One region of the Gilliamella sp. Pas-s27 genome, then DNA from elsewhere that is predicted to be linked to it. Evidence: riboswitches for the same ligand, from Rfam matches in the RefSeq annotation. Region 1 holds a riboswitch; the other holds the start of a gene.
The links. A riboswitch is a leader RNA that binds a small molecule or an ion and turns the genes downstream of it on or off. The one in region 1 is predicted to bind preQ1.

Region 1 (6,237 bases):
TAATGATGCTATTAAACGAGATATTTCATCATTTGTTAAAAATGTTGGCGTACCCCCCCCCCAGTGCAACTGGGTTACTGTGCGATTATTAAATAATTTTGCACGTTCGGCAATTTCAATCTCTAAAATATCAAGGTATTTGGTAACTTTTTGCGTTTGACGAGTGATGAGCTTATTACAACCACAAAAATAACAAAGTTTATGGCAAAACGGAATGTGCACATAAAGCGATAATGGCTTTGTAGGATAAGCTGTTGCTGCTGATAAAAAATCCTGCTCATTGAAATTTTCATTAAATTCAAGTGCTGTCGGGTAAGAAGTATATCTTGGACCAGAATAGTTATATTTTTCAATTAATGCTTGATCCCATAATTGCGTATTGCTCATCTAATTACTTCCGTTTAAGTCTATAGTTGTTGTTATTTTTATGTCGTTTTAATAGTGGTTTTTGCTGAGTTCTAATCTTAGTTTTAATTTTAATGCGATTTGTTTTATTTAAATATAACAATGTACAAATTAATAACCCAAAATATAAACTTAACATAATTAACATTAGCATTATGGTTGGCTCGCTTTTAGGTTATTAATTTACAGGTTTGAATTGCGGGCAAATATTTAACCGTTGTTAAAGTTAGCATCTTGCCCATATTGAAAAACACTATTACAGATGGTTTTATATTTTATCATTAGTTACGTTTTAACAAACTGACAATATCTTCTTTCTTTTCGTCTTGATCTTCAAGCTCATCAAAGTCGTCATCGGTATAGCCAAGCTCTTGCATCAATTCGTCGATTCGATTTAATTTGCTGTCAAGATAAGCTTGTTGCTCTTTAGTTAGTTTGCTATTTTGCTCGACTAAATCAAGTAACATATCTAATTTTGGATCGTTTTCTAATTGTTCTAATTCTTGTTGTGGCGATAAAACCATTTTAATGGGTTTAGATTGCTTAACTGGTTTTACTCTATTACTAGAATCTTCAGCAATTAAAGAAATCGGTTTTTTACTACCAATACGCGGATCCTTTACCACTTTTGACGTGTTTTTATTCTTGTTGGATTCGCCATTATTAAAACGTGATCCGCTCGGCAAGCCCTTATGCTTACGTTTACGCTTCAGTTCACGAGACTCTTCATTAATCTCTTGACGGCTCTTTTTCGCTTTTTGTTTTGATTTATTTTTTAACATACAATCTCGGTCTAATATTAGGGTTACTTATCAATAAGCATATTTTATCAGTAAGTCTAAAATATAGCTATGATAGACACACTATGCATAATTTATGATTGTAAAAAAAGAGATTCATGTATAATCTGAGCGCAATAAATTAGTTAGATTTAATTAGAGAACACAATAAAATGAAAAATCATTTAAGCCCTTATATGCAGTTTAATCGCCAAGAATGGGCAGGTTTGCGTAATGCGGTACCTATGACGCTAACATCGGAAGAGATCACCTCTTTACAAGGTATTAATGAAGACTTATCAATCGATGAGGTCAGTGAAATTTATTTACCTCTATCAAGATTATTAAATTATTATATCAGTAACAGTTTTAGTCGGCAGGCGGTATTATCTAAATTTTTAGGTAAAAGCCAAAAAATTCCTTACATCATCGGTATAGCTGGTAGTGTTGCGGTGGGTAAAAGTACGACTGCTCGTGTATTGCAAGCATTATTAACTCGCTGGCCAGAACACCGCAAAGTCGCATTGGTGACAACTGATGGCTTTTTATACCCCAATAAATACCTTGAAGAACGTGGTATTATGAATAAAAAAGGGTTTCCACAATCTTATGATATTAAAAAACTCATTAATTTTGTTGCTGATGTCAAATCAGGACAAGATAAAGTCAAAGCGCCAGTTTATTCTCATCTAGTTTATGACATTGTTGAAGGGGAAGAAATTGTTATTGATAGCCCTGATATTTTGATTCTTGAAGGATTAAATGTCTTACAAGGCACCATAAATTATACCCAAGCTAATAACCGTGTTTTTGTGTCTGACTATGTTGATTTTTCAATTTATGTTGATGCTGAATTACCATTGTTACATGATTGGTATGTGAACCGGTTTTTAAAATTTAGAGCAGGCGCTTTTAGTGACCCTAACTCTTATTTCAACCATTATTCACAGCTACCAGAACAAGAAGCGATCGATATTGCTAATCGCCTTTGGCGTGAAATTAATGAATTAAATCTAATTGAAAACATCCTACCAACCAAAGAAAGGGCAAGCTTAATTTTAACTAAAGGTAAAGATCATAAAGTTGATTTGATTCAGTTAAGAAAATAAACTAATAGGAGTCTATATGAAATCAGTAATTCGATTAGCGACTAAATTAAGCATAACCACTTTGGCTATTTTATTTTCAATTGGTGCTAATGCCTATGACCATGTAGAAGGGCTAACCTGTGAAGGCAAAAAACAGGCTATTGAAGTCGAAATTGAACAAGCCAAAAATCACTCCAACACTCACAAAGTTGAAGGTCTTCAAAAGGCATTAGAAGATATTAATAATCATTGTTCAAATAATGATTTAGAAGAAAAATACAAAAAAAGAGTCCAAGAAAAAACAGATAAAGTTACCCAAATAACCCACGAATTGGAGCAGGCAAAAACAAAAGGTAATAAACAAAAAATGACCAAACAACAAACAAAATTAATCGATGCCAAGCAAGAACTTAATGAAGTCAAAGCTGAATTAGCTAAATTTTATAAAGAAATCGAAAAAAATAAGTCAACTAACAGCGTGTCGCACTGATTTTGCAATAATGTTTTTATCATAAACCCCATCACTAGCGACTAGTGTTGGGGGATATTTAGGCTTCTGCATAATATCTTAGCCTTACTAGACTTTTTTATTTAAAAAGAGTATGGTGTGCGGCTTGTTACGTGGTTCGTAAACCTCCCACGCTAAAAAACTAAGGAAACAGCATGAGTAAAATTACACTATTAGGCGATCAGTCCGTTCGCTATCCAACGACCTATTGTCCTGAAATACTAGAAACATTCGACAATAAACACCCAAATAACGACTATTTTGTTAAATTCAACTGTCCTGAATTTACCAGTCTTTGCCCAATAACAGGACAACCTGATTTTGCAACGATTTATATTTCGTATGTACCTAATATCAAAATGGTCGAAAGCAAATCGCTAAAACTCTACTTATTTAGCTTCCGGAATCATGGTGATTACCACGAAGATTGCATTAATATCATTATGAAAGATTTGATTAAACTAATGGATCCTAAATATATTGAAGTTTGGGGCAAATTCACACCACGCGGTGGGATCTCAATCGATCCATATGCTAACTATGGTAAAACTGGCACTAATTGGGAACAAATTGCACTAAACCGTTTAGCTAATCACGATCTTTATCCTGAAAAAGTCGATAATCGCTAATCTATAATTTATCTAAACAGGAACCGTTAATGCAAACTCGCAAAGCACTCGTTATATTTTCGGGCGGGCAAGACTCAACCACTTGCTTGCTACAAGCCATTGCTGATTATGGGCGTGAAAACGTCCAAGCAATCAGCTTTCACTATGGTCAACGCCACGCCATTGAGCTTGAAAAAGCCGAATGGATTGCCAAAGATTTAGGTATAAAGCAAACCGTCATTGATACATCAGTAATTAAACAAACCACTAACAATGCGCTTATTGATAACACTCAAGAGATCAAAGCTGCTCAAAATGGCGACTACCCCAACACCTTTGTTGACGGGCGCAATATGCTCTTTTTACTTTTAGCTGGCTGTTATGCTAAGCAACAAGGCATTTGTGACATTATTATTGGCGTTTGCGAAACCGATTTTAGTGGGTACCCAGATTGTCGCGATATCTTTATTAAATCAATGAATGTATCGATGAATTTAGCTATGGATTATACCTTTAATCTTATTACGCCACTGATGTATTTAACCAAAGCCCAAACGTGGGAAATGGCCGATAAACTAGGTTATCTTGATTATGTTCAAAAACATACTCACACCTGTTATTACGGTGTAGAAGGGGGATGTGGTAAATGCCCTAGTTGCCTACTGCGTGATAAGGGCTTACAGGAATATATGGCTAAGACTAGATAAATTAATGAACAACTGGGTTCTCTCACCCCATTAAAAAGGAAAAAAAGATGTATTTGAACACTCATTCAGAATCGATAGAAACAAACTTTACTCGTAAACAACAACAAAAAGCCCTTTACTGGTTGGCCTTTTTTCATATTTTAGTTATTGCTTCAAGCAATTATTTAGTCCAAATCCCGTTTGATATTTTTGGTTTTCACACCACATGGGGAGCTTTTACATTTCCGTTTATCTTTTTAACTACCGATTTAACCATTCGAATTTATGGTGCAAGTTTAGCAAGAAAGATTATCTTTGTAGTAATGATTCCAGCCTTGCTATTTTCATACTCTATTTCGGTATTATTTTTTGAAACCCATTGGGTTGGGTTATCGGCATTAGCGGAATTTAATAGCTTTGTCTTTCGTATTGCATTAGCTAGCTTTGCTGCTTATTTAGTTGGACAATTGATGGATATTACTGTCTTTAACTATTTAAGAAAAAACAAATCATGGTGGGTTGCCCCAACAGCATCGGCAATTTTTGGAAATGCTATTGATACCGTTGTCTTTTTTGCTATTGCATTTTATCAAAGTAGTGACGAATTTATGGCAAACCACTGGGCCGAAATTTCGTTAATGGACTATAGTTTTAAAATTCTAATTTGTGGATTATTCTTCTTACCACTTTATGGGGTGATTTTGAATTTTATTTTAAAAAGATTAGTGGCAGATTATAAAGCTAACTGATTATTATCATCTGCTTTTTATTATTAAGGGGGATTGAAATCCCCTTATATTAGTTAAAAGAGGTGCTTTCGACTATCAAAAAAACTTCAATAAAATCAATACCTTTCCTGACCGATTTTTGAGTGGTAATTGCGTTGTTTTTTAATAAAAAAGTAAAAAGCAAAAGCAATTTACAAAAAAACTTAAAGCGTGAATTGCTAAAAGCATTCGCTGTAATTTCCTCACTCAAACGTAGTCACTGTAATTATTCTATTCACCCAAAGTCCAAGATTCACCAGAGCAGATTTTCAAAAATCCACAAAATGAACGAATACAGTTATTCTTAAGTAAAGTACTATAACTATTTTGTGCTTGATTATTAAAAATAAAAAAACCGTTCAATCTAGAACGGTTTTTTTATTGTTTGATATCAATTAAATTTGCTTACTAAGCTTTGTATTTTTTCATGACAATTGAGGCATTTGTACCACCAAAACCGAAGCTATTTGACATGACAGTTGTTAATTCACGCTCAGTTGGTTCAGTAATAATGTTCATGCCAATTGCAGCATCATCTAATTCATCAATATTAATACTTGGGGTAATAAAGCCATGCTCTAACATTAACAATGAATAGATAAGTTCTTGCGCACCAGTTGCACTTAGTGAGTGACCGGTCATTGATTTAGTTGATGAAATAGCTGGAATGTTATCGCCAAATACTTGTTTAATTGCCCATAATTCTTTAACATCACCCACTGGTGTTGATGTGCCGTGAGTATTGATATAATCAACAGGAACATCTAAATCTTGAATAGCAAGTTGCATACAACGCATTGCGCCTTCACCCGATGGGGCAACCATGTCATGACCATCTGATGTTGCGCCATAGCCAACAAGTTCGCCATAAATATGGGCACCACGAGCAAGCGCGTGCTCTAATTCTTCAACTACAACCATGCCTGCACCACCCGCAATAACAAAACCATCACGGTTTTTGTCATAAGCGCGTGATGCCTTTTCTGGGTTGTCGTTATATTTGGTTGATAAAGCACCCATGGCATCAAATTCGCATGACATTTCCCAACAAAGTTCTTCACCACCACCTGCAAATACAATATCTTGTTTGCCAAGTTGAATAAGCTCTGCTGCATGTCCAATACAGTGAACTGATGTTGCACAAGCTGATGTCATTGAATAGCTAATGCCTTTGATTTTAAATGGTGTTGCTAAACAAGCTGAAATGGCTGATGACATTGATTTGGTTACCGCATAAGGTCCTACGCCACGTAATCCCTTTTCTTTCATACCTGCAACAACATTGTATTGCGTTTTGGTTGAGCCACCATAACCAGCAATTAACCCAGTACGAGGGTTAGATACTTGCTCTGGTGTTAATTTGGCATCTTCAATAGCTTGTTGTAGAGCTAAATAA
Region 2 (6,237 bases), on a different contig from region 1:
TCAACATCGTATTTACATAGTTGCACTCTATCTAGAACAAGACGAAGCTGGCAAAGAAATTCTTAACGAACTATACCAAATCAAACAACAACGCCCAAACTTAGATATCAAAATATTTGTTGACTGGCACCGTGCACAACGTGGACGAATTGGCGAAGACAAAGCCCACACCAACGCCAACTATTACTACCAACTAAAGCAACAGCACCCAGAGATCGACATTCCGATTTATGGTGTTCCTGTAAACCGTCGCGAAGTACTTGGTGTATTGCATTTAAAAGGCTTTATTATTGATGATACGGTCATCTACAGTGGCGCAAGCATCAATAACGTCTACTTACACAAGCGTGAAAAATACCGTTACGACCGCTATCACTTTATCACTAATCCGCTATTAGCCGATAGCATGGTGCAATTTATCAACGACCACTTTATGCCGTATCAAGCTATACAGTTACTTAACACTGGCACACACAAAACACGCAAACAAATCAAATCCGAAATCAAAACCTTGCGCCAACACTTAATGGATGCCAACTACCAATATAACGGTAATGCCGACAACGACACCTTATCGGTTGCACCAATAATGGGGCTTGGGCGCAATAACTCGCTCAACAAAATCATTCATCACTTAATCAACATAACCGAACAAAAAATTACTTTTTGCACGCCGTATTTTAATTTACCTAATATCCTAGTACGCGACATTATTCGTCTGCTACGCAAAGGGCGTCAAGTTGAATTAATTATTGGCGATAAAGAAGCCAACGACTTCTACATCCCACCTGACCAACCCTTTAACATATCGGGTGGACTCCCTTATTTATACGAAATCAACTTAAGACACTTTATTGAACGCCTACAAAATTTTATCGATAAAGAACAACTGACCATAAGATTATGGAAAGACGAAGCGCAAACCTATCACCTAAAAGGTATCTGGGTGGATGACAAATGGGTACTCATAACGGGCAACAACCTAAATCCACGAGCATGGCGTCTTGACCTTGAAAACGGCATATTAGTGCATGATCCAAAACAAGAATTAAGTGACAAGTTCAACCAAGAACTGAACACCATCCGTCAAAAAACTACGTTGATAACGCATTTTCAACAAATCCAAGCGAGCCAGTTTTATCCAAGTCAGGTTCATAAGTTGATAAAGCGACTAAGTCGCATCAAGGTGGATAGGATTATTAAGCGGTTATTATAAAGATAGTAGGTAAAAGTGCAGTGGTGGTTGCGGGCGGTTTTTGGTTAAAAGCAGTTAGCAAAAAACTTCAATAAAATCAATACCTTTCCTGACCAACTTTTTTGGTCTGTGGTTTTATTTAGTATTGTTCGCCATTAGTTTGATGGCATAAAAAACCGACCGCTTAGGTCGGTTTGTTGTTTGATGTGTTATTGCTGTTTCGCTTCGATATTGTCGCCGACTAAATCCAGATGGATGGTTTTACCCGGAACTAATTTGCCTGACAATATTTGTTGCGCTAATGGATTTTCGATCTCTTGTTGTATTGCGCGTTTTAGTGGTCTTGCACCATAAATTGGGTCAAAGCCCACTTTGGCAAGATGTTCTAATGCCGCGTCAGAAATATCCATTTGGTAACCACGTTCATCTAAACGTTTTTCAACGTGTGCTAATTGAATTTTGGCAATCGCTTTGATGTTTTCTTGTCCAAGTGGATGGAACACGACGGTTTCATCAATTCGATTGATAAATTCTGGTCTAAAGTGTTTAGTGACAACAGTCATAACCAGCGCTTTCATTTCGTCATAACTTAGTTCTGCTTGACCTTGAATTAAATCAGAACCTAAGTTTGATGTCATGATGATAACCGTGTTACGGAAATCAACGGTACGGCCTTGCCCATCGGTTAAGCGTCCATCGTCTAACACCTGTAGTAAGATATTAAACACATCTGGGTGCGCTTTTTCAACTTCGTCAAGTAAAACGACCGAATAAGGGCGACGTCTTACCGCCTCAGTTAAATACCCCCCTTCTTCATAACCCACATAACCCGGAGGTGCACCAATTAAACGTGCGACTGAGTGCTTTTCCATAAATTCGGACATATCAATTCGCACCATAGCATCTTCGCTGTCAAACATAAAGTTAGCAAGCGATTTGCATAGTTCGGTTTTACCGACACCCGTTGGTCCTAAAAATAGGAATGATCCAATTGGTTTGTTCGGGTCTGACAACCCAGCACGACTACGTCGAATCGCATTAGCAACAGCAACAACGGCTTCTTGTTGCCCAATAACACGTTTGTGTAGCGCATCTTCCATATGTAATAGCTTGTCTTTTTCGCTTTCGAGCATTCTTGAAACAGGAATGCCTGTTGCTTTTGATAACACTTCAGCAATTTCGTTATCGGTGACTTTGTTACGCAATAACTTCATGGTTTTGCCTTCTAACTGCGTTGCCGAGGCGAGTTTTTTTTCAAGCTCTGGTATTTTGCCGTATTGTAATTCGGACATTTTACTGAGATCGCCTGCTCGGCGTGCTTGTTCTATTTCGGTGCGTGCCTTTTCTAACTCGGCTTTAATATTTTGCGTCCCCGAAACAGCGGCCTTTTCAGATTTCCATTCTTCTTCTAACGATGCGTATTCCTTTTCTTTTTCAGTCAGTTCTTCATTTAGCATTTCAAGACGTTTTTTACTGGCATCGTCAGACTCTTTTTTAAGCGCTTGTTGTTCCAATTTAAGTTGGATGATACGTCTTTCAAGGCGATCTAAAGACTCTGGTTTAGAGTCCATTTGCATACGAATGCTTGATGCGGCTTCATCAATAAGGTCTATCGCTTTGTCTGGTAGCATACGATCTGAGATATAACGATGCGACAAAGTTGCCGCCGCCACGATCGCAGGATCGGTAATTTGCACATGATGATGCAATTCGTAGCGTTCTTTTAATCCGCGCAAAATAGCAATCGTATTTTCTACTGTTGGTTCAGCAACGTAGACTTTTTGAAAGCGACGTTCTAACGCTGGATCTTTTTCAATATATTGGCGATATTCGTCAAGTGTAGTTGCCCCAACGCAATGTAATTCACCACGCGCTAACGCTGGTTTTAACATGTTACCTGCATCCATGGCGCCGTCGCTTTTACCTGCACCGACCATGGTGTGAATTTCGTCAATAAATAAAATGATGCGCCCTTCTTCTTTGGCTAAGTCTTTAAGTACCGCTTTTAAGCGTTCTTCAAATTCACCACGGTATTTTGCGCCCGCAATTAATGCGCCCATATCTAATGATAAGACACGTTTGTTACGCAAACCTTCAGGCACTTCGCGGTTAACTATACGTTGTGCAAGCCCCTCAACGATAGCGGTTTTACCTACACCCGGTTCACCAATAAGTACTGGGTTATTTTTGGTGCGGCGTTGTAATACTTGAATGGTACGGCGAATTTCTTCATCACGACCAATTACAGGATCTAACTTGCCTTGCTCTGCACGCTGAGTTAAATCGATGGTGTATTTTTTAAGTGCTCCTCGTTGATCTTCGGCATTAGGATCGTTCACGTTATCGCTTCCCCTTACTTGGTTGACTGCTTGGCTAAATTTGTCTTTATTGACGCCCGATTTTTTTAGGATATCCCCTAAGCTGCCTTTGTCTTCTAAAGCGGCGAGTATAAAGAGTTCTGACGAGATATAGCTATCGCCATTTTTTTGGGATAATTTGTCGCACAAATTCAAGACTCGAATAAATTCTTGTGATGGCAACACTTCGCCCCCAACACCTTGTACTTGTGGGAGTCGGTCAATCGCTTGCGTTAATTCTTGCTGTAAAATAGCTACATTAGCACCCGCTGCATTCAATAATGGCGCAACGCTACTACCATCTTGGTTGAGCATGGCTGATAGGACATGTACAGGCTCAATGTATTGATTGTCTTTACCTAATGCTAGCGATTGCGCATCAGCTAAAGCTTGTTGAAATTTGTTAGTAAGTTTATCTAACCTCATAGTTTATCTCCTGAGCAATAGATTTGGTTAAAATGCTTAACACATTTATACCATTTGCATTGATCACTAAATGAGTGTGGAAGAATAATTTTCAAGAGCAAATTAAGAATATTTTTTACACATTTTGTACAACACATCTTTGCTAGTTTATGCTTAAAAAAGCCAAAATAAAGAGCCTCAATACCCAATAATTGCCAATAAATATCACACTCAATAACATATCAAAGATGACAAATTGCTATTTATCGATTATAGTAGCCGCCTTTTATTTTGTTAGCTTATCTAACCGTGGTTCGTAACCCATCCCACGCAAAAAAACTAGGAATACAACATGTTCAAAATAGCCAAAGAATTTCAATTTGACGCCTGTCATATGTTAGATGGGCATAATAAAAAATGTCATAATCTGCACGGTCATACTTACCGTTTATTAGTCGAAGTCAGCGGTGATCTTATTGATAGCGGTTCAAGCCAAGATATGGTCATGGATTATGCCGATTTAAAGCAAATCGTTAAACAGCATATTGTTGATCCACTCGATCACGCTTACCTTTACAATCAAAATAATCCTAATGAGTGCCGTATTGCATCCTTACTGCAAGAGATGAATCGCAAAATATTTGCCTTTCCTTGCCGAACAACGGCCGAGGGAATGAGTCAATTTATTTTTGATCATCTGTCGCAATATTTGCCTGTTTCGATGATCAAATTATGGGAAACACCCACTTCGTATTGCGAATACCGTCGGAGTTAATATGATTGAGTTTCGTATTGTTGAAATCTTCGAATCTTTACAGGGCGAGGGTTATAATACTGGCATGCCTGCGGTTTTTATCCGTTTTGCTGGGTGCAATTTAAATTGTACTTGGTGCGATACTAATTTTCGTCAGTTTACCCGTTTTACATTAGACGCACTGCTTGCCAAAGTGAGCGGATACAATAGCAAAAACGTTATCATTACCGGCGGCGAGCCGACAATGGTCAAGGCACTACCAGAACTGTTACTACCATTAAAAGAGGCCGGCTATTTTATTGCTATTGAAAGCAATGGGCTTGGTAAGGTCAATCCACTCGTTGATTACATTGCACTTAGCCCTAAGTTTTGCTACCAAGCACGTTACCAAAAAATAGTTCAATCCACCGCTAACGAGGTGCGTATTGTTGCTGAAAATCACCCCGATTTTATCGATTTTTGCCAATATATCGAAACCCAAATCCACGCCAAACGCTATTACCTGTCACCGTGCGAAAAAGATGGCGCGTTTAATATGTTTGAAACCATTGAGCTATTGGGGAAAATCAACAAAGATCGCTTGGATAATAAATGGCTACTTAGTGTACAAAGTCATAAATTTGCCAGTATAGAATAGTAGATTAATATCAGATATTGATATTTAAAGCACGTTATAAATGGTCGGACGACTAACCATAAAACATTTAGCCAAATCAGTAACAGCTATTTTTTCTGATATAAGCACCCGATCTCTTGTCTGCGATAAGGCGTTAATTTTGTTTTTTTATGTATATTCATTACAGTCGTTTCTCAAATTACTGTAAACAACGCGAGGAATTCCTACATATGAATCATTATCGGATGAACGTTAAAGCCTGCTTAACCACTTCTATTCCCACACCTTTTTTATGAGCATTCTCACTCAAATAACGTCGCCATTTTTTTGCGCCTTTGCATCCATTAAATAACCCTAAAGTGTGACGCATAATGTGATTTAGTTGTGCCCCTTGCGTTAATTGTTGCTCAATATAGGGATAAAGCGCTCGAATTGCTGATTTTGGTTCAACTACTGGGGTATTTAACCCAAAAATTTGTGAATCAATTTGGGTTAGTAAAAGCGGATTTTGATAAGCTTCACGACCTACCATCACACCATCAACATGCTGTAAATGATATTTGATTTCATCAATAGTTTTAATACCACCATTAATCGCTATCATCAAATGGGGATAATCTTGTTTGAGTTTATAAACACGGTCATAGTCAAGTGGCGGCACTTCTCGATTTTCTTTTGGACTTAACCCTGATAACCAAGCTTTACGTGCATGCACAATAAACGTACTAGTATAAGGCATTACAGTTTCAATGAAGTGACATAAAAAATCATAACTATCAAAATCATCAATACCAATTCTTGTTTTTACCGTTACAGGAATATCAATCTGGGCTTGCATCTGCTCAACGCAGTCAGCCACTAAATTTGCATTACCCATTAAACAAGCACCAAACATACCATTTTGCACCCG

Region 2: linked by a shared signal. The riboswitch ahead of queD (6-carboxytetrahydropterin synthase QueD) and the one ahead of queF (preQ(1) synthase) in region 1 are both predicted to bind preQ1.

The regions. Positions count from the first base shown of each region.
Region 1 covers NZ_WTEW01000012.1:65,418-71,654, forward strand. Annotated here, with positions in the region: gene hemN (oxygen-independent coproporphyrinogen III oxidase) at 1-387, opposite strand, end outside; gene yihI (Der GTPase-activating protein YihI) at 687-1,187, opposite strand; gene coaA (type I pantothenate kinase) at 1,358-2,293, shown strand; gene GQ589_RS06230 (DUF1090 domain-containing protein) at 2,310-2,762, shown strand; PreQ1 riboswitch class I at 2,888-2,932, shown strand; gene queF (preQ(1) synthase) at 2,936-3,409, shown strand; gene queC (7-cyano-7-deazaguanine synthase QueC) at 3,439-4,095, shown strand; gene GQ589_RS06245 (7-cyano-7-deazaguanine/7-aminomethyl-7-deazaguanine transporter) at 4,143-4,823, shown strand; gene fabB (beta-ketoacyl-ACP synthase I) at 5,250-6,237, opposite strand, start outside.
Region 2 covers NZ_WTEW01000023.1:8,374-14,610, reverse strand. Annotated here, with positions in the region: gene pssA (CDP-diacylglycerol--serine O-phosphatidyltransferase) at 1-1,216, shown strand, start outside; gene clpB (ATP-dependent chaperone ClpB) at 1,405-3,978, opposite strand; PreQ1 riboswitch class I at 4,261-4,306, shown strand; gene queD (6-carboxytetrahydropterin synthase QueD) at 4,310-4,732, shown strand; gene GQ589_RS09280 (7-carboxy-7-deazaguanine synthase QueE) at 4,734-5,348, shown strand; gene dusA (tRNA dihydrouridine(20/20a) synthase DusA) at 5,566-6,237, opposite strand, start outside.